Regions from separate parts of the Dysosmobacter acutus genome, predicted to be linked through region 2. Evidence: predicted binding sites of a transcription regulator. Region 2 holds the regulator's gene; the other holds the start of a gene.
What was found. Region 2 encodes HrcA, which represses chaperone genes, less so after heat shock. Its sites were predicted from a motif close to TGTTAGCACTCNNNNNNNNNGAGTGCTAACA; they were not measured.
Positions count from the first base shown of each region.

Region 1: a site for HrcA is predicted at 8,723-8,753, ahead of KQI82_RS03715 (co-chaperone GroES). Genes of this name have one in related genera too.

Region 1 is NZ_JAHLQN010000001.1:781,732-792,850, forward strand. Features, by position in the region: gene KQI82_RS03665 (DMT family transporter) at 1-260, opposite strand, end outside; gene KQI82_RS03670 (L-2-amino-thiazoline-4-carboxylic acid hydrolase) at 290-1,006, opposite strand; gene KQI82_RS03675 (hypothetical protein) at 975-1,223, opposite strand; gene KQI82_RS03680 (divalent metal cation transporter) at 1,223-2,533, opposite strand; gene KQI82_RS03685 (2Fe-2S iron-sulfur cluster-binding protein) at 2,553-2,864, opposite strand; gene KQI82_RS03690 (FAD-dependent oxidoreductase) at 2,876-4,636, opposite strand; gene KQI82_RS03695 (MarR family winged helix-turn-helix transcriptional regulator) at 4,845-5,324, opposite strand; gene KQI82_RS03700 (SLOG family protein) at 5,512-6,012, opposite strand; gene KQI82_RS03705 (hypothetical protein) at 6,136-6,318, shown strand; gene groL (chaperonin GroEL) at 6,656-8,287, opposite strand; gene KQI82_RS03715 (co-chaperone GroES) at 8,388-8,672, opposite strand; gene KQI82_RS03720 (diacylglycerol/lipid kinase family protein) at 8,833-9,759, opposite strand; gene KQI82_RS03725 (THUMP domain-containing class I SAM-dependent RNA methyltransferase) at 9,826-10,938, opposite strand.
Region 2 is NZ_JAHLQN010000001.1:667,193-678,311, forward strand. Features, by position in the region: gene KQI82_RS03095 (S-layer homology domain-containing protein) at 1-1,985, shown strand, start outside; gene KQI82_RS03100 (DUF3870 domain-containing protein) at 2,063-2,386, opposite strand; gene KQI82_RS03105 (DUF4392 domain-containing protein) at 2,631-3,497, shown strand; gene KQI82_RS03110 (putative hydro-lyase) at 3,559-4,359, opposite strand; gene KQI82_RS03115 (5-oxoprolinase subunit C family protein) at 4,373-5,335, opposite strand; gene pxpB (5-oxoprolinase subunit PxpB) at 5,332-6,057, opposite strand; gene KQI82_RS03125 (LamB/YcsF family protein) at 6,069-6,833, opposite strand; gene hrcA (heat-inducible transcriptional repressor HrcA) at 7,106-8,152, shown strand; gene KQI82_RS03135 (nucleotide exchange factor GrpE) at 8,145-8,741, shown strand; gene dnaK (molecular chaperone DnaK) at 8,823-10,673, shown strand; gene dnaJ (molecular chaperone DnaJ) at 10,827-11,119, shown strand, end outside.

The sequences.
Region 1 (11,119 bases), 110 kb from region 2:
GAGATGAACAGGAGGGAGGGGGTCAGAACATAGGTGATGCAGACCAGGAAAAATTTCCTGTCCGGCGCGGTCCGCTCATGGTGCGGGCAGAGCTTCCGGTCCAGTATGTACAGGAGCGGCAGGCTGAGCGCAAACCGGCAGAAGGAGAGAAAGACAGGATTTCCCCCGTTGTCATACACGTTTACCGCCCACAGCGGCATGACGCCGAAGAGGACAGCGGCCAGCATGACATAGATCATGCCCTGCATCTGCTTTTTCACGAGAAAGTCCCTCCACGCTTTACGGAGCGTTAAATCTGTTCAAAGTCGGTTCCGCTGTAGGAGTCCAGCACAGGCAAAAAGTCTTTGCCGTAGCGTTCGGACAGTATGGCGCGAACCTGTTCAATGAGTCCGGCGGCGTCATTCGGCAGCACCTGGGTGATGACGTGGCAGTACATCTGATAGACGTCCGCGCAGTGGTAGGCCATCTCCCGCTTTACGCACTGGCCGGGCTTCAGCCGGGTTTCATAGGTGCTCATGAAATCGCTCTTCACTTCCGGACTGTGGAAGTAGAAGTCACAGGAGGAGTTGAGGTGCATGTTCTGCGTGCGTTCAAACCCCATGGTGGGATTGAAGCCGCGGACCACGGCGCCGTCGATTTCCTTGCAGTAATCCACACCGCACTGCTCACAGTCCATGGCCCGGAACTCCCGGGCCCACCAGCAGTCGGTCTGATGCTCGTGGACCGTGCCGGGAATGGCCTCATAGGTCCCCTCGTCATTTAAGCCCTCGTCGTTGCAGAGCAGCTCGCCATAGGCAAAGTAGGACGTGAGGTCCAGAGGATTGCCGTCCCGCATGGCCCGCATGGCCATTCTCCGGCCGCGCCGGGCGCCGTAGGTACGCCCGGCGGTCATGAAGAGGTCGTATCCCCGCTCCCGGCCGCAAAAGTCCATCAGAACCTTATAGAATGCCACCAGGATTCCGCCGTGGTGGGTCTCAGTCAACAAGATCGGTTGCTTTTGCGTCATCCTGCACCTCCAAATTCGGGAATGCCAGAACCAGAACCAGGGCGATGGTCAGGATCAGGCTGATGATCATAAGCGCCGGTCCACCGCCCATCAGATAGTAGAGGCAGATGCCGTACGCCAGGGCAAAGTTCACCGCGCACAGAAGCAGCGTCAAAACAGAGCGCACACGAAGGGAACCCACTTTGGATTCCAGGAAGGCCGACATTTTTTTCGCCATTATGCCCACACTCCTAACTTAGTTAAAACAAAGGTGACAAAGGTGAGGTTGAGAACAACAACGCTGATCAAAACGCCGATGTTGTAGAGGTAGTTCTTCACCACATGCTTGCCAAGGAACTTGCGGTCGTTTGCCAGCAGGAACCAGGAAGAACCGCTGACCCAGGAGAAGCAGGACTGGAGGCCTGCCACCAGGATGACCGCCCACATGGGCTTGCCGATGTAAGCGCCCAAAAAGCCGATCTGCGTACTGATCAGGCCGAATTTCCACAGCTTGGAGTGGGGGTCCAGGGGCTTTCCAAAGGCGCGGCACAGGGACTGGGCAGCGATGGTGCTCATGCCGATCATGGTGGACACGGTGATGGCCAGAATGCCGATGTAGAAGCCGATCTGGATGGCCAGGCTGGGGATGGCGCCTACCAGGGCATTGGCCAGGGCGTAGGTGTCGTCGGGGAAGGAGCCGCCGCTGAAGGTCACGGCGAACGCCACGCCCACGAAGGTGAGGACCAGCGTTACGGGAACCAGGCCGCCCACCACCAGGTCAAAGTGAGCAAGCTTTTCATGGGTGGGGGTGAAGTTGCGCTGCTTCATGGCATAGTGGTATTGACACCAGTCGCCCACAGCCACCACGGAGATCAGCGCGGCGATGCCAGTGGAGATACCCTCGATTCCGCTGGGCAGCGTGGGGATCAGCAGGCCGTGCAGCAATGCACCCCAGTCCACGCCGGTCACAAAAATGACGGCCACGAACACGACCAGCATGACGGCGATCAGGATTTTGCAGAAATTCTCCACAAAGCGGACCGCCTTGTCGTTCTTGCCGTACATCCAGGCGAAGGGGAAGGAGAGGATAAAGATCACGATCCAGTTCACAGATCTGGGGAAGTTGATGTTCACCAGAGCGAACATATTCTCCAACGCGTCCGTACCCAGGGCATACTGTCCGAAGGTAAAGGTCACGTATCCCAGATAGCATGCGATCAGTCCTGTGACGGCGGAGCCGATCAGCTTATTTTGATACTTGTTCTGGGCAGTGATAACGTCCAGCCTGCTGTGGACAGCAAACTTGGTGCCCAGCGTCAGCATGAACATACCAAGCAGATAGGAGTAGAAGGGGATCCACAACATCTCATAGCCATAGGCCGCGCCCATGGCTGCGACGGACGCAAAGGAACCGGCGCCAAGGGTGGTGACGGCCTCCAGGAATGCGGGCCCGGTATATTTGCTGAATCCCCGCCACCGGGTTAAGGCAGGTGCTTGATTAAGACGTTCAAGGTCTTGAATCTCATTGAGATTTACCTGTTCACTCATAATTTCCCTCCCTGAATTATCACGCTTCACATATTAAGTCTCGGATCACTTTTTTCGAATAGGGTTCCAATGTAATTTGGTCGGCACTCACCCTTTCCTTGCAGGCCAGCTTCACCGCGCCATTCACCTTTACCATGCATTTGCCGCATGCGGCCTGACGGCAGGCCGCGTGGGAGAAGAATGCGAGGGAGTGGTCCTGATTATTGTATATTTCCTCCAGGAGATTCATGACAGAAACCGCCGCGTCATCCTCCACCGTCACTGTGTAGGTCTGATACCGGCCATTTCCTGTTTCGGCCCCCCGTAAGATTTTGACTTCAATTTCTCTCATTTCCGGCCTCCTTAACTCAGCTTTGCGATTACGTCTTCCACATAGGGGATGTAGTCCTTGCGGACCGGCTCCGGATGGATGTCGGTGTGGACCGGTGCCACCCATTCGGTGTCCAGCGCGCAGTTTTTGACCACCAGGTTTTTGAGATAGTTCTCATTGTCCGTGTAGAAATAGTCCTCCCGCACATGGACGCCCCGGCTTTCCTTCCGCATGGAGGCCGCCGTAAGGGTGGCCGCGGCAGTGATGAGTCCGTTTCGCAGCTGCAGGTATTCCAGCCACTCCTTATTATATCTGCGTTCCTTGGTGGCCAGGGATACGCCGGTCAGCTCCTTCTGCAGGCTCAGCACATCCTGAAGGCCCTTTTCAAGAGACTTGCCGTTGCGCAGGACCGTCAGGGAGGCGGCGGTGGCGTCGTGCAGCGCCTGACGCAGCTCCACCGGGCTTACGCCGCTGTCCTTCGTGAAGGGGCGGAGCAGTTCCTCCTCCATCCGGGCAAGCAGCTTGTCAGACGCAGTGTCCACGGCGGCCTTCCCCGCATAGGAGGCGGCGGAGGCGCCGGCGATGTTCCCCTCGATCAGCATCTCTGTGGTGGCGGCGGAAACCCGGTTGGCGCCGAACATGCCGCCGGTGCATTCGCCCGCTGCAAAGAGGCCGGGCAGTTTTGTCCCCATCTCCTCGTCGATGCGGATGCCGCCCTCGAAATAGTGGGCAAACGGGGCGCAGGTCACGCAGCGGTTGTTCAGGAAAATCTCCATAATGTCATGGTACATGCCCTTGGACAGGTTGGGGAGATCGTGATAGAGTTCCTCCTTCAGCTCCTCCGGGGAGAGGGGAAGGGTGTAATAGACGCCGCCAAAGCGGTTGCAGCGCTGGGAATTGATCTCCTTTTGCAGCGCATAGGAAAGCAGCATCTTGTTCCACTCGGTGTCAAGGGCCAGAGCTTCCACCTCCGCGGTCAGGTGGCGCTGGGTAAAGGGCTTGCCGAATTTGTTGACATATGTACCATAGCCGGTGGTGTTCATGATGTAGGGAAGAATGTTGCCCTTATACATCACTGGGTGAAGAATGACCGAGGGGCAGAAGGAGATCATCTCCATGTCGATGAGCTCGGCACCCGCCCGCAGAGCCGCCGCCGGGCCTTCGCCGCAGCAGTCGGTGGGACCGCTGTTGTTCCGAAAGATGCCGTGGCTGCCGCCGGTGGCGATGACCACCGCCTTGGCGGGGAAGTACTTGATCTCGCCGGTGAGCAGGTCCACACAGGTGCAGCCCTTTACCACTCCGTCCTCCACCACAAGGTCGGTGAAAAGGTGGCTTTCCACATAGGAGATGCCCAACTCTTTTACCCGCCGGAACAGGGAGTCCAGGATTGCGGAGCCGAACACGGAGATGCCCCGCTCGCCCTCAGTGCCCAGGACCTCCATGCCCCAGCCCATCAGCTCGCGGATCCGGTCCGGCGCGCCGTCCACAAATTTGCGGATCAGCTTCTGGTTGCCCAAGTAAAAGCCCTCATGGCAGACGTCCGCAAAAAACTTCTCTTTTGAATCGTCCTGGTTCCAGTCACTCAGCCCCATCTCGTGGAGGCTGCGGCCGTCGCAGGCGATGTCCGCGCTCAGGTTTGCTCCTGCCAGCAGCGTGGAGCCGCTGCGGTTGATCTTTCCCTTGGCCACAATCAACGTGTTTGCGCCGCCCTCTGCGGCGCTGATTGCCGCGCGCAGACCGCCGCCGCCGCTTCCGATGACAATGACATCAAATGGAGCGCATTTTTCAAGCATATTCGTTCCTCCTGATCGTTCCATCCAGCTTTTTGTTTTGTTTCCAACAAAACAAAAATACTCCTATTTTAAAGAAAAGTCAACTGTCTGTTGAATATTTCTATATACCTTCTGGAAATTTCGGAAAGTTATAGACAATTTAAACAAAAACAGACTGCATAAAAAAGAGCCCGCCCTTGGATCGGAAAACGGACTCTTTCGTATGAAATCAGAGGGAGTCAAGGGACTGGACATGCTGACTGCAAAGATCCTCCATATAGTCGGCATAGCGGTGGAGCACATCCAAAACAGCTTCTTTGGAAGAGTCAGAAAGCGCGTCAAAGTAGGAGTAAAACTCCCGGCCGATGACCCGGTGAAACTCGATGTGGGCCTCGAATACCTCCAAGCCGGTCTCTGTGCCCCGGTAGTAGACCTCCTTGCGGTTGGACTCGTCTTTAAAGCAGTCGATCAGCCCCCGAACTTCAAAATCCCTTGTCATTTTGGAGATGGTACCCTTCGGGATGCCCGTGATCTGGGCCAGCTTTGTGGTGTTGATCCCGGGATGGCAGATGATTTTCTCCAGTGTGTGCATTTCCCGCGGCAGCAGGCGCACACCGGGGATATATTCCCGGTGATTGCGGTTGTCGATGTTGGTATAGCTGCAGATGCGCAGGATGACCTCATCAAACTCTAAGCGGTTGTCAGACATATTGAAATCCTCAAATTAAGTAGTGATGGTGTGAGATCATTCTATCGTATGTAATTGGAAAATGCAAGGGATGTCACCCCCGGACATCGGCCTGAATATTCTGTAAACAGCCTGTACCTTGTGCTCACAGCCTCCAAATAGCAGCACAAGACACTTGAAACTTGGGTGAGGCAACAAGCACAATGCCTCAACAAAATGCACCATCTGATGCCACATTATGGATGCTGACGCCGCCTTTATTGGCTGCATACCGGAGGGTATAAGCCGTTCCTCCGGTATTCCTTGTGCAGTATGCGACGCAGTGGGACGATTCATCCACAAGGCGCCTGTCCCGGGCCAGATAAGCCTCCTTGGAAGACACAGGAGAGATACAGACGCACTTATCGTATTTACTCAGCATCCTCGCATAGGTATCTTTTTGATCGTCCGTCCAGCGACTTGTAAAATCTTCGAATGGGTATACAAGGATCACTTTAATATACGGGAAATCGGTTTCCCGCAGGCGGAATAATATCTGGGCAGCAAGCGTGTCAAAGCCAAGCGCGCCGCCGACGCCAAAGTACTGCACACCCGAGACGATTATCAATTTTCTGATTGTGAGTTCTGTTCTGACAGTTATCGTTTTAAACTGATCTCTTGGAATGTCCCGGTGTCCGGTGAAACAGCATGTCACACTTCTCTTATCCATGCGTATTGCCTCCTCACCTCAACTTACAGAGTTATTATAACTCTATAATAACTCTGTTTTGGTTTGGGAACAACACAAAAGTCTAAAATAGAGTCATGGCAACTCTGTTTTGGAGGTTCTACTATGGAAAATAAGAAGGTCAATGAGAAACATTTTGGCCTGCGGGTTGATGGCGATATTCTTGCAAAGTTCCGTTATGCCTGCGGCTTTCATGGCCGCTCCGCAAATGCCCAGATCATCCAGTTAATGCTAAAATTTATTGCAGAATACGAGGCAGAGCATGGCAAGATAGAGCTTGAGAAATAATTTGGAGGGGTGATTGCGGTGTTTGACTGCAAACCAATGTGGGAGACCATGGCGGGGGTGCAGATATCGCAATACCAGCTGCTCAAAGCGGGATTGACAACAAGACGCCTGAACCACTGAAAAAGGGAAAGAACATCACGATGGTTACGCTGGAGGAACTCCGCGGGATCATCGGCTGTACTCCCAACGATATTGTTGAATTCAAGTAGGACCGCCATGGCAAGTACATTGCACATGGCAGTTTTTTTGTATCGGCGAATCAAAAAAACACCGCTGTCCGCAATTGCGGACAGCGGTGTTTTTATCAATCAAGGGCTTGCTGATTGGTAGCGGTCTCTTAATACATCCCGCCCATGTCGCCCATGCCGGGAGCCGCGGCGGGTGCGGGAGGCTCGGGCTTGTCGGCCACAAGAGACTCGGTGGTCAGGACCATGGCGGAGACGGAAGCGGCGTTCTCAAGAGCGCAGCGGGCCACCTTGGCGGGATCGATGATGCCGCTGGCGACCATGTCGCAATACTCTTCCTTATAGGCGTCGAAGCCGTAGCCCTTCTTGCCGGACTCGCGGACCTTCTCGAGGATGACGGAGCCGTCCAGGCCGGCATTGGCGGCGATCTGACGGATGGGGGCCTCCAGAGCCTTGGCGATCAGGCGCACGCCGGTCTTCTCATCGCCCTCTACGCTGTTCAGCAGGGCTTCCACGGCGGAGATGACGTTGACAAAGATGGTGCCGCCGCCGGCAACCACGCCCTCTTCCACAGCGGCGCGGGTGGCGTTCAGCGCATCCTCGATGCGGAGCTTCTTCTCCTTCATCTCAGTCTCGGTGGCTGCGCCGACCTTGATGACGGCCACGCCGCCGGCCAGCTTGGCCAGGCGCTCCTGGAGCTTCTCACGGTCGTAGTCGGAGGTGGTGACGGAGATCTGGCTGCGGATCTGGCCCACGCGGTCCTTAATGGCCTGGGAGTCGCCGGAGCCGTCCACAATGGTGGTGGTCTCCTTGGTGACCTTGACCTGACGGGCGCGGCCCAGCATGTCAACAGTGGCTTCCTTCAGCTCCAGGCCCACCTTCTCGCTGATGACGGTGCCGCCAGTGAGGGTGGCGATATCCTGCAGCATCTCCTGACGGCGGTCGCCGAAGCCGGGGGCCTTGACGCACACCACATTCAGCGTGCCGCGCAGACGGTTGACAATCAGGGTGCTGAGGGCCTCGCCCTCCACATCCTCGGCGATGATCAGCAGCTTCTTGCCGGCCTGGACCAGCTGCTCCAGGATGGGCAGGATGTCGGCGATGACGGAGATCTTCTTATCGGTGATCAGAATATAGGCGTCGTCTAAGTTGGCCTCCATCTTCTCGGTGTCGGTGACCATATAGGGGGTGATATAGCCGCGGTCGAACTGCATGCCTTCCACGACCTCGCTGTAGGTCTCGGCGGTCTTGGACTCCTCGATGGTGATGACGCCGTCGGCGCTGACCTTCTCCATGGCCTCTGCGATCAGCTTGCCGATCTCGTCGTCGCCGGAGGAGACGGCGCCCACGCGGGCGATGTCCTTGGTGCCGTCCACGGTCTTGGCCAGATTCTTGACCTCGGCCACTGCGGCCTCAACAGCCTTGGACATGCCCTTTTTCAGCACAATGGGGTTGGCGCCGGCGGCCAGGTTCTTCAGGCCCTCGTGAATCATGGCCTGGGCCAGCAGCGTGGCGGTGGTGGTGCCGTCGCCGGCCACATCGTTGGTCTTGGTGGAAACTTCCTTCACCAGCTGGGCGCCCATGTTCTCAAACGGATCCTCCAGCTCGATCTCCTTGGCGATGGTGACGCCGTCGTTGGTGATCAGGGGAGAGCCGAACTTCTTGCCCAGGACCACGTTGCGGCCCTTGGGGCCCAGGGTGACCTTTACGGTATCGGCAAGGGTGTTGACGCCGGTCTCCAGCGCCTTGCGGGCATCCTCACCGCGCTTAATCAGCTTAGACATAATTTATTACCTCCAAAATAGAAGAGTTTGTTTTTTTGATCTCTGCTTTGCCGCCGAACCCGAAAGAGCGTCCCGGCGGACTCTGGATGACAACAGCGGATTATTCCACGATGGCCAGGATGTCGCCCTGACGAACCACCACGTACTCCACGTCCTCCAGGGTGACCTTGGTGCCGGCGTACTTATCGGTGATGACCTTATCTCCGGCCTTGACGGTCATGGTGATGGTCTTGCCGTCCACCACGCCGCCGGGGCCCACGGAAATGACCTCGGCAACGGAAGGCTTCTCCTTGGCGGAGCCGGTGAGGATAATGCCGCCCTTGGTGGTCTCCTCGGCCTCTACCATCTTCAAAATGACGCGGTCTGCAAGCGGGGTGAGTTTCATGAAAATTGCCTCCTTATTGTATTATATAATTTTTGAATGAACGGAACCAGCGTTAGCACTCTTGCCTCCTGAGTGCTAACGCTGCTATCATAGTACATTGTTTTCCATTTGTAAAGGGGGTAGCGGGAGAAATTCTGTAAAGAATTTGTGAATAGACCTGTCAGCGGGCGGTTTTGTTGCAGTCGCAGCCCCTGGGGCCAAAAAAGTTGAGCCGCTTGCCGGCCAGGCGCACCGTCACGTCGTGGGAGCGGAAGCATTCGCCGTCCAGGCAGGTGACGATCTCCCCGGCGTCGGAGTGGATGCGGACCTCTTTGGCCCGGACCACCCGGGCCAGGTCAGGGAAGCGGGCGTACTGACCGTCGGAGTAGGGGCGGAAAAATCGGGCAAAGGTGGGGCGGCTCACTTTTTTGACCAGGATGGTCTCCAGCACGCCGTCGTCCATCCGGGCCTCGGGCACGGGCGTGGAGCCGCCGCCGTAGTACCGGCCGTTGCAGGTAGCCACCAGGGCGAACTCGTCGGTCACCTCCTCCCCGTCCACGGTGACGGTCCAGCGCTGGCCGATGCCCTTGAAGAGAAAGTTGACGGCCACGGAGGCAAGGTAGCTGCCCCGGCCGCTGAGCAGCGGATGGTCGCCGTATGTATGCACATCCTCCGCCACCCGGGCGTCGATGCCGGAGCAGGCGATGGTGGTGCAGTACCTGCCGTTGCACTCGATGAGGTCCAGGGGGAAGACGTCGCCGTCCCACAGGTTTTCAGCATCGGCAAAGCGGGGCATGTCAGCGCCGAAGTTTTTCAAAAAATCGTTTCCCGTGCCCACGGGGATACAGGTTACGGCCACATGCTCAAAGCCGGCGGCGCCATTGGCCACTTCAAAGATGGTGCCGTCGCCGCCGCAGGCGTAAAGGCGGATGGGTTCCCCGCTCTCCGCCGCCTTGCGGGCCAGCTCCGTGGCATGGCCGGGGCTTTGGGTCAGCATACAGGCGCAGTCCAGGCCGTGCTTTTGACGCAGCTTCTCCGCCATGGCCAGAATGCGGCTGGCCTGGCTGCGCTTACCGGCGCTGGGGTTGATGATAAAGATGTGCTTCATAGGTCCTCCTTCCGGTCAAAATCCAATACGGTTCGTAAAAATTCGACCAGAAATTACATATGGTAGTTATTTTCCCCCGTAGAAGAAGGCGTCACACTTGATCATCCCGTTGTATAGCTTGCGCTTTTTCAACGCCGGACGGCCGAAGGAACGCTCAAACTCCGTGTGGGAGGAGAGCACCACCACCCGCCACTTGGGAGGCAGGGTCAGCAGCGCCTTGCCAAACATCCTGTAAAGGGCTTCCGCTTCCGAGCGCTCCATGAGCCGCTCGCCATAGGGGGGATTGGTGACCAGCTGGCCGTACTCGCTGTCACGGCGGAACGCGGCGGCGTCGGCCACCTCAAAGCGGACGCAGTCGTCCACCCCGGCAAGCTCCGCGTTGTGCCGGGCAAGCTCCACCGCCGCCGGGTCGATATCGCCGCCCCAGATGTCATAGGCGCCGTGGAACTCCCGGTCCATGGCCTCCTGGGCCGCGTCGGTCCAGAGACGGGAGGGCAGGGTTTTCCACCGCTGGGCGGAAAAGCTGCGGTCCAGGCCCGGCGCCCTGTTTTTGGCAATGAGGGCGGCCTCGATGGGAATGGTGCCGGAGCCGCAGAAGGGGTCGCAGAAGGGGTCGCGGCTCCGGTAGCGGGACAGCGTCACCAGGGCGGCGGCCAGCGTCTCCCGCAGCGGCGCGCCCATGTTCCGGGCCCGATAGCCCCGCTTGTAAAGACCGTCTCCGGAGGTGTCCAGATACAGCGTGGCCACGTCCTTGATGATGGAGAACTGAATCTGGTAGCGGCTGCCGGTCTCCGGCAGCGTCTCCACGCCGTAAGACTGCCCCAGCCGTTTGGCGGAGGCCTTCTTCACAATGGCCTGGCAGGCCGGAACTGAGTGGAGGATGGAGTTCAGAGTGTAGCCCTTGACGGGGAACTCGCCATCCCGGGGGATGTAGTCCTCCCAGGGCAGGGCGCGGACGCCCTCAAAAAGCTGGTCAAAGGTGGCGGCGGGGAAGGAGCCAAGCTCCATCAGCACCCGGGCGCCGCAGCGCAGGTTCAGGTTCAGCCGGGGAATGTCGGCCTCCGAGCCCAGGCAGTGAACCCGGCCGTTTTCCGCACGGACCTCCCGAAGGCTTAGGCGTTTCATCTCGTCGGCCACCAGACTCTCCAGGCCGAAGAGGCAGGGGACGGTCAGCGTCATTGTCATAAAATGCTCCATTCTGCCGCTGTGCAGAAAAAATAAGACTCCACCAGCGGCGTATGGAGTGTCTCTGATATGCCGCCGCGCGTTCAGCCGGCGCGGCGCATTCAAATTGAAACGGCTGTTGAATATGCATGGAACAGCATCCGGAGTAATTTCCAGAAACAGTATAACAAAAGGG
Region 2 (11,119 bases):
TGCTGAAGGCTACCCAGGTTACCTATGACGGCACCACCGTTTCCGTCACCACCGGCGACGCTCAGGTCATCGTTGGCTCCCAGAAGGCCTACAAGGTTGAGAACAACGGTTCCTCTGATGGCAACATCAAGGATGACGGCTACATGCAGTTTGCTGAGGAGCACTTCGGCGCTCTGAAGATCAGCAACAGCAACGACAGCGATGATTTCGGCCGTCCCTCCAACTCCTGGAGCTACAAGAACGTGACCTTTGGCACCTATGCCAAGCAGCCCACCTTCACCTACACTGCTGCCGCCTCTGGCGACGATGCTGCTGATAAGGTCAAGAACATGGGCCTGAAGAACTACAAGCTGGCTGACCAGGATAGCGATACCGATGGCGTGCAGTTTACTGCTTATACCAACGGTCGTCTGGACGACAAGAGCATTACCAAGCTGACTGACATCCCCGCGCTGACCGCCAACGGCACTGTTGTTGAGGTCTACACCGACGATGATACCGCTGATCTGATCACCGATATCGTGGTTGTCAAGTCTCAGCTGATGCAGGTCAACCGCGTCAGCACCACTGCCAAGACTGTCTCCCTGAAGAAGGTCGAGTCTGAGAATACCAATGTTGTTTCCGTTGTCGCTGTTGACGAGGACAACGATTACTATCCCGTCCTGTCCCAGCTGAAGGCTGACGACTATGTGGTCATCACCCCGGTTAAGGCTTCTGCTTCCGGTGATGTGGAAGTGGCTGCTGCTTACAAGGCCACCACCGACTCCGGCGCTCTGTCCAAGGTCTCCATGAAGACCAATGGCGATGTCAACGGCGTCACCCTGAACGGCACCGCTTACAAGCTGAGCGCCATCAACGATGGTTTTGCTGATCTGAATGCTGGCAGCGTTGTCAACGCCAGCAAGGACAGCACTCTGTATCTGGATAAGTACGGCTATGCCATGTACATCACCGATGTCACCACCGGCACCGACTTCTTCATCTACAGCAGCATGTACAACACTCTGGTCGATGGCAAGCTGGTTCACGTTGCCCAGGGCTATGACTTGGAGGGCAATGCTGTGTCCCTGAACATCGGTACCAATGATGAGGATACCAGTGTCCTGCCCGCTGGTATGACCATGGGCACCATCTATGCCTACAGCACCAGCGGCTCCAAGAACAACGGTGAGTATAAGATCACCACGGCTGAGTCCACTAATGATTCTGATGGCAGAAAGTATGTTGACAATACCGGCCTGACCCTGACTCAGAACGCCAGCGCCACCAACATCCCCTCTAAGGGCTACTATGCTTCCGGCGTGAAGTTCGTGTATCTGAGCGTGAATGACGGCGAGATCGATAAGGTCACCGTCCGCGAGGGAGTCCAGAAGGTTTCCGGCCTGTCTGCTAAGCTGGTCTTCAACAAGGATGATGAAATCACTTATGTGGTCATTACCGGCGATGCTGAGGATGCCACCGGCACAAACGTGGCCTTCGTTTCCAAGAAGACTGGTGAGACCAGCGTGGGCAACAAGGCTGCTGACATTTACACCCTGTATATTGACGGTGTGAAGACTGAGGGTGTCATCTCCAAGAATCAGGGTCTGGCTGGCCAGTTCGTTACTTATGCTGCTGGCGACGATAACGTCTATACCCTGAAGGCTTACACCAGCTCTACCAACACCACTTCCGTGGCTACTGGCCTGACTTTGGACACTGTTGCCGATCAGTTTGTTGGCACTCGTTACCTGGTTGGCCTGGTCCAGGATGCACAGAGCCAGGATATGGATCTGAACGTCTCCAAGGCTGAGGTCATTGACCTGACCGATTACAACTTGGGCTCCATCGGCGAGATCAAGGATGCCCTGACCTCTTCCGATGATCCTGGCAACGACAGCAAGCTGACCGAGGTTGAGATTGCTGTGATCTACAACGGCAACTCCAGCTCCAGCAGCTTTGGCCAGGTGTCCTACCTGTTCGTTACCGACGCCACCGCTCGCTAAGTAATCTGACTTCAGATTAGCTGCAAGCAAGCAATAAGCAACGCCCCCGGACTTTCGTCCGGGGGCGTTCTTTTCACTTACTGTCCTCTTGCGATGAGATACCGGTTGGAGGCGTCCTTCAGCGCGGCGATCAGCGGCTTTTGGGTCAGGGCAAAGTAACGGGTGCGGATTTCCCGCTCCAGCGTCGGAAGTTCTTCCGGCAGCCGCTTTCCCACCAACAGCTGGCGCACAAATTCCGCCGTGACGCCCACGATGGTGTTGCAGCCCATGTCCAGAATCTCCCCTGTCTCCCGGCAGAGCACCAGACTGATGTAAAACTCCCCGTGGGTGGCGTAGATGGCGTCCTCCCGGCTGGGCTTGGCCATCCCCACCACCAGGAGGGATTGCTCCGGATAACGCATAAAAAGCTCCTTTCCCATGGTTCCGTTCCTATGAAAACAGCATACCACAGAGGAGAAAAATTTTCCACAGCCCTCCGCAAATTTGACTTGACGAACGGCGGGCGGCGACGTATTCTAAGGAATAGAAGAATCAGTTCTTTTGTTTATGGGGACGCCTGCCCGGCTGGTCCCGACGTAGACAAGATCCACGAATTTTTAAATTGGTGGGTCTTTTTTTGCGCCCGCCGATAGGGAGGACTCTGCAATGGACTTTGAGCAGATGCTGTATGAACAGCTGCGGCAGGGGAGCCGGGGGCTTCGCGCGCCCATGCCGGCGCTGCGGGAGCTGAGCGGGGTGCTGCTGCGCAGCCGCTCCGCGCTGGTGCTGACCGGATTCCCGGTGGACTGCGGCACCGTGGCGGGCGAGACGGACGGCCCCATCGGCGCGGCGGAGATCGCGGGCGCGCTGACCGCTATAGGATGCCAGGTGGAAGTGGCCACGGATGCGCCGTCCTACCGGAGCGTGGAGGAAGCTCTTGAGCTTGCATCGCCAGAGGCGGGGCTGACGGTTGTTCCATTTTTGGAGACAGGGCGGTTCATCAGAAGGCTCTTTGACCGCTGTCAGCCCGACCTGGTACTTGCCATCGAGCGGCCGGGCAAGGGCATGGACGGCCACTTCCACAACATGCGGGGCGCTGTGATCGACCGCATGACGGCGGATACGGACAGCTGCCTCCAACTGGCACGCCAGCGGTCCATCACAACAGTGGCCATCGGCGACGGCGGCAACGAGTTGGGGATGGGGGCGCTCTACGGTGAGGTGTGCGCCCATGTGCCCCACGGTGTGGAGATCGCCGCGGTGGAGCCGGCCCAGTTCACTTTGGCGGCCGGGGTGTCCAACTGGTGGGGGGCCGGCCTTGCGGCGCTGCTGTCCCACGCCACGGGCCGGGAGCTGATGCTTTCGGAGCAGGGAGAGACGGAGCTGCTGCGGGCCATCGTCGGCGCCGGGGCGGTGGACGGATGCACCGGACGGCGGACCATGAGCGTGGACGGCCTGGAGCTGTCCGCGCACCTGAAGGTCCGCAGGGCGCTTATGCAGCTGCTGAAGGAACAGGAGACACTGTGCGGATGATAAATTGCAGTCGGCAGCGCGCCGGCGAAAAAGCTCCGGGCCGATCGGCCCGGAGCTTTTTTTATGGCTGATGGGCGGAGAGCAGATCGCCCAGCGATTCGTTTTTCACGTCGGTGACGAACATGTGGCCCGGGGCGTGGGTGATGGCGATGGGCGGTTTTGCGGCCTCCACCGCGGCCTGGGGCGTCACGCCGCAGGGCCAGAAGACCGGCACCTCTCCGGGCCGAACCTCCACCGCGTCGCCGTAGTCCGGGCGGGAGAGATCCGGGATGCCGATCTCCTCCGGGCGGTCGATCTGTACCGGGCCGCCGTGGACATGGGGAAACCGGGCGGTGATCTCCGCCGCAAGACGTGCGTGCTCCGGGGTCATCGGCCGCATGCTGCACACCATGGGCCCCCGGAAGGGGCCGGCCGGGTGGGTCGGGATGCTGGTCTTGTACATGGGCACATTGCGGCCCATGGTGATGTGGCGCATCTCGATTCCGGCGCGGAGCAGGGCCTCCTCAAAGGAAAAGCTGCACCCGATGAGAAAGCCCACAAAGTCCGGCTGCCAGAGGGCGGATACGTCCGTCTCCTCCTGGCAGAGGACGCCGCCGCGATAGATGCGGTAGGCGGGGAAGTCGGTGGTGATGTCCCCGTCGGAGGCCATCAGGCGGGTTTTGGGAGAGCCCTCCAACACCTCAAGGACCGGGCAGGGGGCGCTGTTGCGCCGGGCGTACTCCCGAAAGTCCCGGGCCCACCGGCCGGGCAGGATGATGAGGTTGGCCTGGGCGTAGCCCGGGCACAGACCAGCTGTGGGAGAGGTCAGGCGGCCGCTGCGGGCCATGTGCCGGACCTTTAGGGGGGTGAGATTTTGTTCCATCCAATCGCTCCTTTCATCGGTGGAAAAGGCGGCGGAACACTCCGGCGTTGAGGCTGCGGTTGATGCCGCTGAGCTCCTGCCGCTGGGCGATGTACAAAGCCTGGGCCTGTTCCATGCTCACCGCTTCAAAGCGGAACCGGTCCCCGGCCTTGGCCTGGGCCAGTGCGGAGAAGTCGGCGGAGATCACGCAGGCGATCTTGGTGTAGCCGCCCACGGTCTGGCGGTCCGCCAGCATGAGGATGGGCTTCCCGCTGGAGGGCACCTGCACGGCGCCGAAGGAGATGCCGTCGGAGAGAATGTCCGCCCCGGCCCGATGGGCGATGACCGGCCCGTCCAGCCGGCAGCCCATGCGGTCAAACTGGTTGGTAAGCGTATATTCGGAGGAGAGGAAGGTCTCCAGCCCCTCCGGGGTGAAGGCATCGTCCTGGGGACCAAGGACTACCCGAAGCAAGGAAGAGGCGGTCCGCTCCATCAGGCGCCGCCTGCTCATCATAGGCAGGATGGGTCTGGGCGCGCGGAAGGCGATCTCGTCTCCGGAGCTCAGCTGCCGGCCCTGATAGCCGCCCAACTGTGACTTGAGGAAGGTGGAGCGGCTGCCCATGACTATCGGGATGTCCAGCCCGCCGGCAAAGGCCAGATAGGCCCGACAGCCGCTTTTGGGACCGGTAAAGGAAAGAATCTGACCTTTCCTCGCCGCCACAGCCGCGTACAGGGGCACCGGCGCGCCGTCCAGTTCCGCGCCCAGGTCGCCGCCGGTGAGGGCGATGCAGTTGTCCTGGGTGAAGAGCAGCCGGGGCCCAAGGAGGGAGACCTCCAGCACGGCCTCATTTTCCACGTTGCCCACCAAAAAATTGGCCAAAGCCGCGGCCCTTTGGTCCAGCACGCCGGCAACGGACATGCCGTACTGCTGATAGCCGGTGCGGCCCATGTCCTGCACCGTGGTCAAAAGGCCGCCCTGTTCCACACGGATGCTCACAGCCCCACCTCCTCACAAATGGAGCGGCGGCAGACATAGGACGCACCCTGGGCGGCGATGCTGCGATAGGTTTCCCCGTCAATGGGCCGGAATTTGACGTACTCTCCGGCCCGGAGCAAAATGGGCTCCGGCCGGGCGGGATCATAGAGGGAGACCGGAGTGCGTCCGATCAGCTGCCATCCGCCGGGGGAGGCCACGGGGTAGACGCCGGTCTGGCTCCCGGCAATGCCCACGCTGCCGGCCGGAATGCGCAGCCGGGGCGTCTCCAGCCTGGGCGCGGCGATGGCCGGGTTCAGGCCTCCTAAGTAGGGGAAGCCCGGGGTGAAGCCCAGCATGTAGATGAGATACTCCACCTCGCTGTGGAGGGCGATGACCTCCTGCTCCGACTTTCCGGCGAACCGGGCCACGGCGCCAAGGTCCGGCCCGAATTCCCCGCCGTAGAGCACCGGCAGCTCCACCACCACGTACGGCGTGGCCGCCGCCGCGTCCAGGGCGGCGGTCAGCTCCCGCAGACGCGCCACCAGCGGGCCGAAGAGAATTTGGCAGGGATCGTAGTGGACGGTGAGGGAGCAGTAGGCGGGCACCGTCTCCCGGATGCCGGGAATGCCGGCGCTCTCAACGGCCGCCTGGAGCGAACGAACCCGGGCGTTGACCTTGGAAGAGATGGCGCCGCCCAACTCCACGGTGACGGCGCTGTCGCCTGCGGGCAAAAACCGTTCCATCCGCCGCCTCCTTAAAAGACCACCCGGCTCAGCGGGGCGACCGTCACGCCCCGGCTCTCCAGAGCGGAGCGGATGGAGCGGGCAAACTCCAGCGCCGAGGGGCTGTCCCCGTGGATGCAGATGGAGTCGGCCTGGATGGGGATGTCCTCTCCGGTGACGGCGGTGACACGCCCCTCCTCCACCATGCGGACGGTCCGGGCAATGGCCGCGTCCCGGCTGTGGATGACGGCACCCTCCCGGCTCCGGGGCACCAGGGTGCCGTCACGCTGATAGGCCCGGTCGGCAAAGACCTCGCTGGCGGACCGGAGACCCGCCCTGCGGGCCGCGTCAAGAAGGCACCCCTGGCCCAGCAGAATCAGCTCATTGTCCACGGAAGAGACCGCCCGGGCAATGGCGTCCGCCAGGGAGTTGTCCTTTGCCGCCATGTTGTAGAGGGCCCCGTGGGGCTTTACGTGCTGCAATCGCAGGCCGGCTCGCCGCGCAAATGCCAAGAGGGCGCCGATCTGGTAGACCACGCAGGCCTCCGCCTCGTCGGGCGTGAGGGACATGTTCCGCCGGCCAAAGCCCATCAGGTCCGGAAAGCCGGGGTGGGCGCCCACGGCCGTTCCCCTCTCCCCCGCCAGGGCGACGGTGCGCGCCATCACCAGCGGGTCCCCGGCGTGAAAGCCGCAGGCGATGTTGGCGGAGGAGACACAGCCTAAGACCTCTTCGTCGGCGCCGATGGTGTAGGCGCCGAAACTTTCCCCCAGATCGCAGTTGAGATCCACAAGTTTCATGGAAGTTCCCCCCTTCAATCAAAGTGCTCCCCCTGCGGGAGAGTGGTATCTTTATCGTAGCACAACCGCTTAGCTATTGCCACTGAAACCTTGGCCGGCGGGCCAAAAGAAGGGGTTATTTTCCAGTTTTGCAATGTTCACGCTTTCCTTGTTTTTTGTTTACAATTTGTTTATATCCATGCATTGACAAGGACGGGAAGTGGTGGTAAATTAACTTTAGCACTCAGGAAGATGGAGTGCTAATTCAATTTGATGCAAGAGAAGGAAGTGCCGTGGAGTTAAGCGACCGGAAAAAGCAAATACTGAAGATCGTGGTGGAGGACTATGTGGCCTCCGCCGAGCCGGTTGGCTCCAAGGCCATTGCGGCCCAGATGGAGGGGCGGGTCAGCTCCGCCACCATCCGCAATGAGCTTTCAGACCTGGTGGAGTCAGGCTATCTGGAGCAGCCCCACACCTCCGCCGGCCGGATTCCCACCCCCCGGGGCTACCGGATTTACGTCAATGAGCTGATGGAGCAGCACCGCCTCTCCATGCAGGAGACCCGGCGCATCAACCAGGCCCTCCAGATCAAGATGGAGGAGCTGGACCGGGTGATCGCCCAGGCGGGCCAGGTGGTCTCCTCCTTTGAGGGGTATCCGGCCTATGTGGCCACCACCGGCAAAGGCCAGATCCGGGTGCGCCGGTTCGACCTTTTGAGCGTGGATGATTCCAACTGCATCCTGGTGCTGATGACCAACGACGACCGGGTGAAGTCCCAGTTGCTGCGCATGCAGCTGAAGGTGGGCGGCGATCAGCTGCCGGTGCTGGTCAACCTTTTGAACAAGCGATTTACCGGTGCCTCGCCGGAGGAGATGAACCGCCGGCTGATGGATGATTCCGACCAGGTGCCGCCGCCGCTTTTCCTGCTGCTGAGCCAGATTGTGGCCTACGCCACCCGTGTTCTGGAGGACGCGGTGCGCAAGGAAGTCAAGACTTTAGGCGCCAGCCAGATTCTGAAGCTGCCGGAGTTCCGGGACGCAGACAAGGCCCACCAGCTGATGAGCTTCCTCTCGGAGGACAAGGAAAACCTGCCGGGGCCGGATGAGGACGATCCTATGAAAATTCTCATTGGCCCGGAAAATGTCAGCGAGGCGCTTCAGGACACCAGCGTGGTGGTGGCCAGTTATGACATCGGCGACAACATGCGGGGCCTGATCGGCGTGGTGGGGCCCACCCGGATGGATTACGCCACGGTGGCGGCGCGGCTGAGCTGTTTTGCCGACGGCTTGAGCCGGATGTTTGGCAAAAACGAATTACCGGAGGATAAATCTCATGAGTGAAGAGAACAAGAACCAGACGCCGGAGGAGCCGGTATCTCCCGAGAGCAAAGAGGGCGGCCAGGAGACGCAGGAGCCCAAGGAGGAGGCCAAAGCCGCAAAGCCCAAAAAGAGCAAGGAGAAGAAATACACCCTGACCCGGGAACAGATGGAGCAGATGGAGCTGGCCGCCAAGCAGCTGGAGGCCGCCAAGGACCAGTACACACGGCTGGCCGCCGAGTATGACAACTACCGAAAGCGGACCGCCCGGGAAAAGGAAACCATCTATCAGGACGCCAAGGGCGACACCATTGAAAAATTCCTGGCCGTGTACGACAATCTGGAGCGGGCACTGAAGACCGATGACCAGAGCGACTCTCCCCACAAAAAGGGCATGGAGATGATTTTTGCCCAGTTTAAGGGAATCCTGGAGGCCATGGGCGTCACGGAGATCGAGGCCCTGGGCCAGCCCTTTGACCCGGCCAGGCACAACGCGGTCATGCACATCGACGACGAGTCCCTGGGTGAAAACGTGGTGGCGGACGTGTTCCAGGCCGGCTTCATGCTTGGAGATAGGGTGCTCCGCTTTGCCACGGTGCGGGTGGCCAACTGAATTTGTTAACCGCCGCCTTCAAAAGGCAGTTTGAAATAGAAAAATGAATAATATATATGATTCAAATAGGAGGAACCAGCTATGTCTAAAGTAATCGGCATCGACTTAGGTACAACCAATTCCTGCGTGGCGGTGATGGAGGGCGGCGAGGCCGTCGTCATCGCCAACGCTGAGGGCAACCGCACCACGCCGTCCGTGGTGGCGTTTTCCAAGACCGGAGAGCGCATGGTGGGCCAGGTGGCAAAGCGCCAGGCCATCACCAACCCCGACCGCACCATCGCCTCCATCAAGAGGGAGATGGGCAGCGACTATAAAGTCACCGTGGACAGCAAGTCCTACACCCCCCAGGAGATCAGCGCCATGATCCTGCAGAAGCTGAAGGCTGACGCGGAGGCCTATCTTGGAAGCCCGGTGACCGAGGCAGTCATCACTGTCCCCGCCTATTTCACCGACTCCCAGCGTCAGGCCACCAAGGACGCCGGCAAGATCGCCGGACTTGAGGTCAAGCGCATCATCAACGAGCCTACCGCCGCGGCCCTGGCCTACGGCGTGGACAAGGAGTCCGCACAGAAGATCATGGTCTACGACTTGGGCGGCGGTACCTTCGACGTCTCCATCCTTGAGATTGACGACGGCGTCATCGAGGTGCTGGCCACCGCCGGCAACAACCGCCTGGGCGGCGACGACTTCGACGAGTGCGTCATGAAGTATCTGGTCAGCGAGTTCAAGCGCACCGACGGGGTGGACCTCTCCACCGACAAGGTGGCCATGCAGCGCCTGAAGGAGGCCGCCGAGAAGGCCAAGATCGAGCTCTCCGGCGTCACCACCTCCAATATCAACCTGCCCTATATCACCGCCGATGCCACCGGCCCCAAGCACCTGGATGTGACGCTGAGCCGGGCCAAGTTCAACGAGCTCACCGCCCATCTGGTGGACGCCACCATGGGACCCGTGCGCCAGGCCATGTCCGACGCCGGCCTTAAGCCCGCCGACCTTTCCAAGGTCCTGCTGGTGGGCGGCTCCAGCCGTATCCCCGCCGTGCAGGATGCCGTGAAGAAATTCACCGGTTCCGAGCCCTTCAAGGGCATCAACCCCGATGAGTGCGTGGCCATGGGCGCCGCCCTCCAGGCCGGCGTGCTGACCGGCGATGTGAAGGGCCTGCTGCTGCTGGACGTCACGCCGCTGTCTCTTGGCATTGAAACCATGGGCGGTGTGTTCACCAAGCTCATTGACCGCAACACCACCATCCCCGTGAAGAAGAGCCAGATTTTCTCCACCGCCGCCGACAACCAGACCTCCGTGGAGGTCAACGTACTCCAGGGCGAGCGGGAGATGGCCGCGGCCAACAAATCCTTAGGACGCTTCCACCTGGACGGCATCGCCCCGGCCCGCCGCGGCGTGCCCCAGATCGAGGTGACCTTCGATATCGACGCCAACGGCATCGTCAACGTCTCCGCCAAGGACCTGGGCACCGGCAAGGAGCAGCACATCACCATCACCTCCTCCTCCAACATGTCCAAGGATGACATTGAGAAGGCGGTCAAGGAGGCGGAGCAGTACGCGGCTCAGGATGCCAAGCTGAAAGAAGAGGTGGAGACCCGCAACCAGGCCGACCAGATGGTCTACCAGAGCGAAAAGACCCTCTCTGAAATGGGCGACAAGATCCCCGCCGATGAGAAGGCCAAGGTCCAGTCGGGTATCGACAAGCTGAAGGAGGCCCTGAAGGGCACGGACATCCCCGCCATCAAGGCCGCCACCGAAGAGCTGACCCAGACCTTCTATGCGGTCAGCGAGAAGCTGTACCAGCAGGCCAATCCCCAGGGCGCGGCCGGGGCGCAGCCGGGCGGCGAGGACGCCAGCGCGGGCGCGCAGGGCGGTCAGTATTACGACGCGGACTACAAGGTCGTGGATGAGGACGACAAGAACAAGTAATGTATTATGCGGAGCCGCGTCAGCGGCTCCGCATAATCCCCTGTATATTCCCGGTCCAAAGCCCAGCGCGGCGGAACCGGGACAGAGAGGAGGAGCGGGGAGGCGGGCGGCGGCTTCCGTGTGAGCGGCCGCGCGGCAGACCTTGCGTGACAAATGGCAGAACAAAAACGAGATTATTACGAGGTGCTGGGCGTGGGCCGCGGCGCCTCTGATGCCGAGATCAAAAAGGCATATAGAAAGTTAGCCAAGGAGAACCACCCCGACCTGAACCCTGGGGACAAGGCGGCGGAGACTCGGTTCAAGGAGATCAATGAGGCTTACGAAATCCTGTCCGACCCGGAGAAGAAGAGTCGGTATGACCAATACGGCCACGCCGGTGTGGACCCCAACTTCGGGGCCGGCGGCGGAGGCTATGGCGGCGCGGGATTCGATTTCGGAGACTTGGG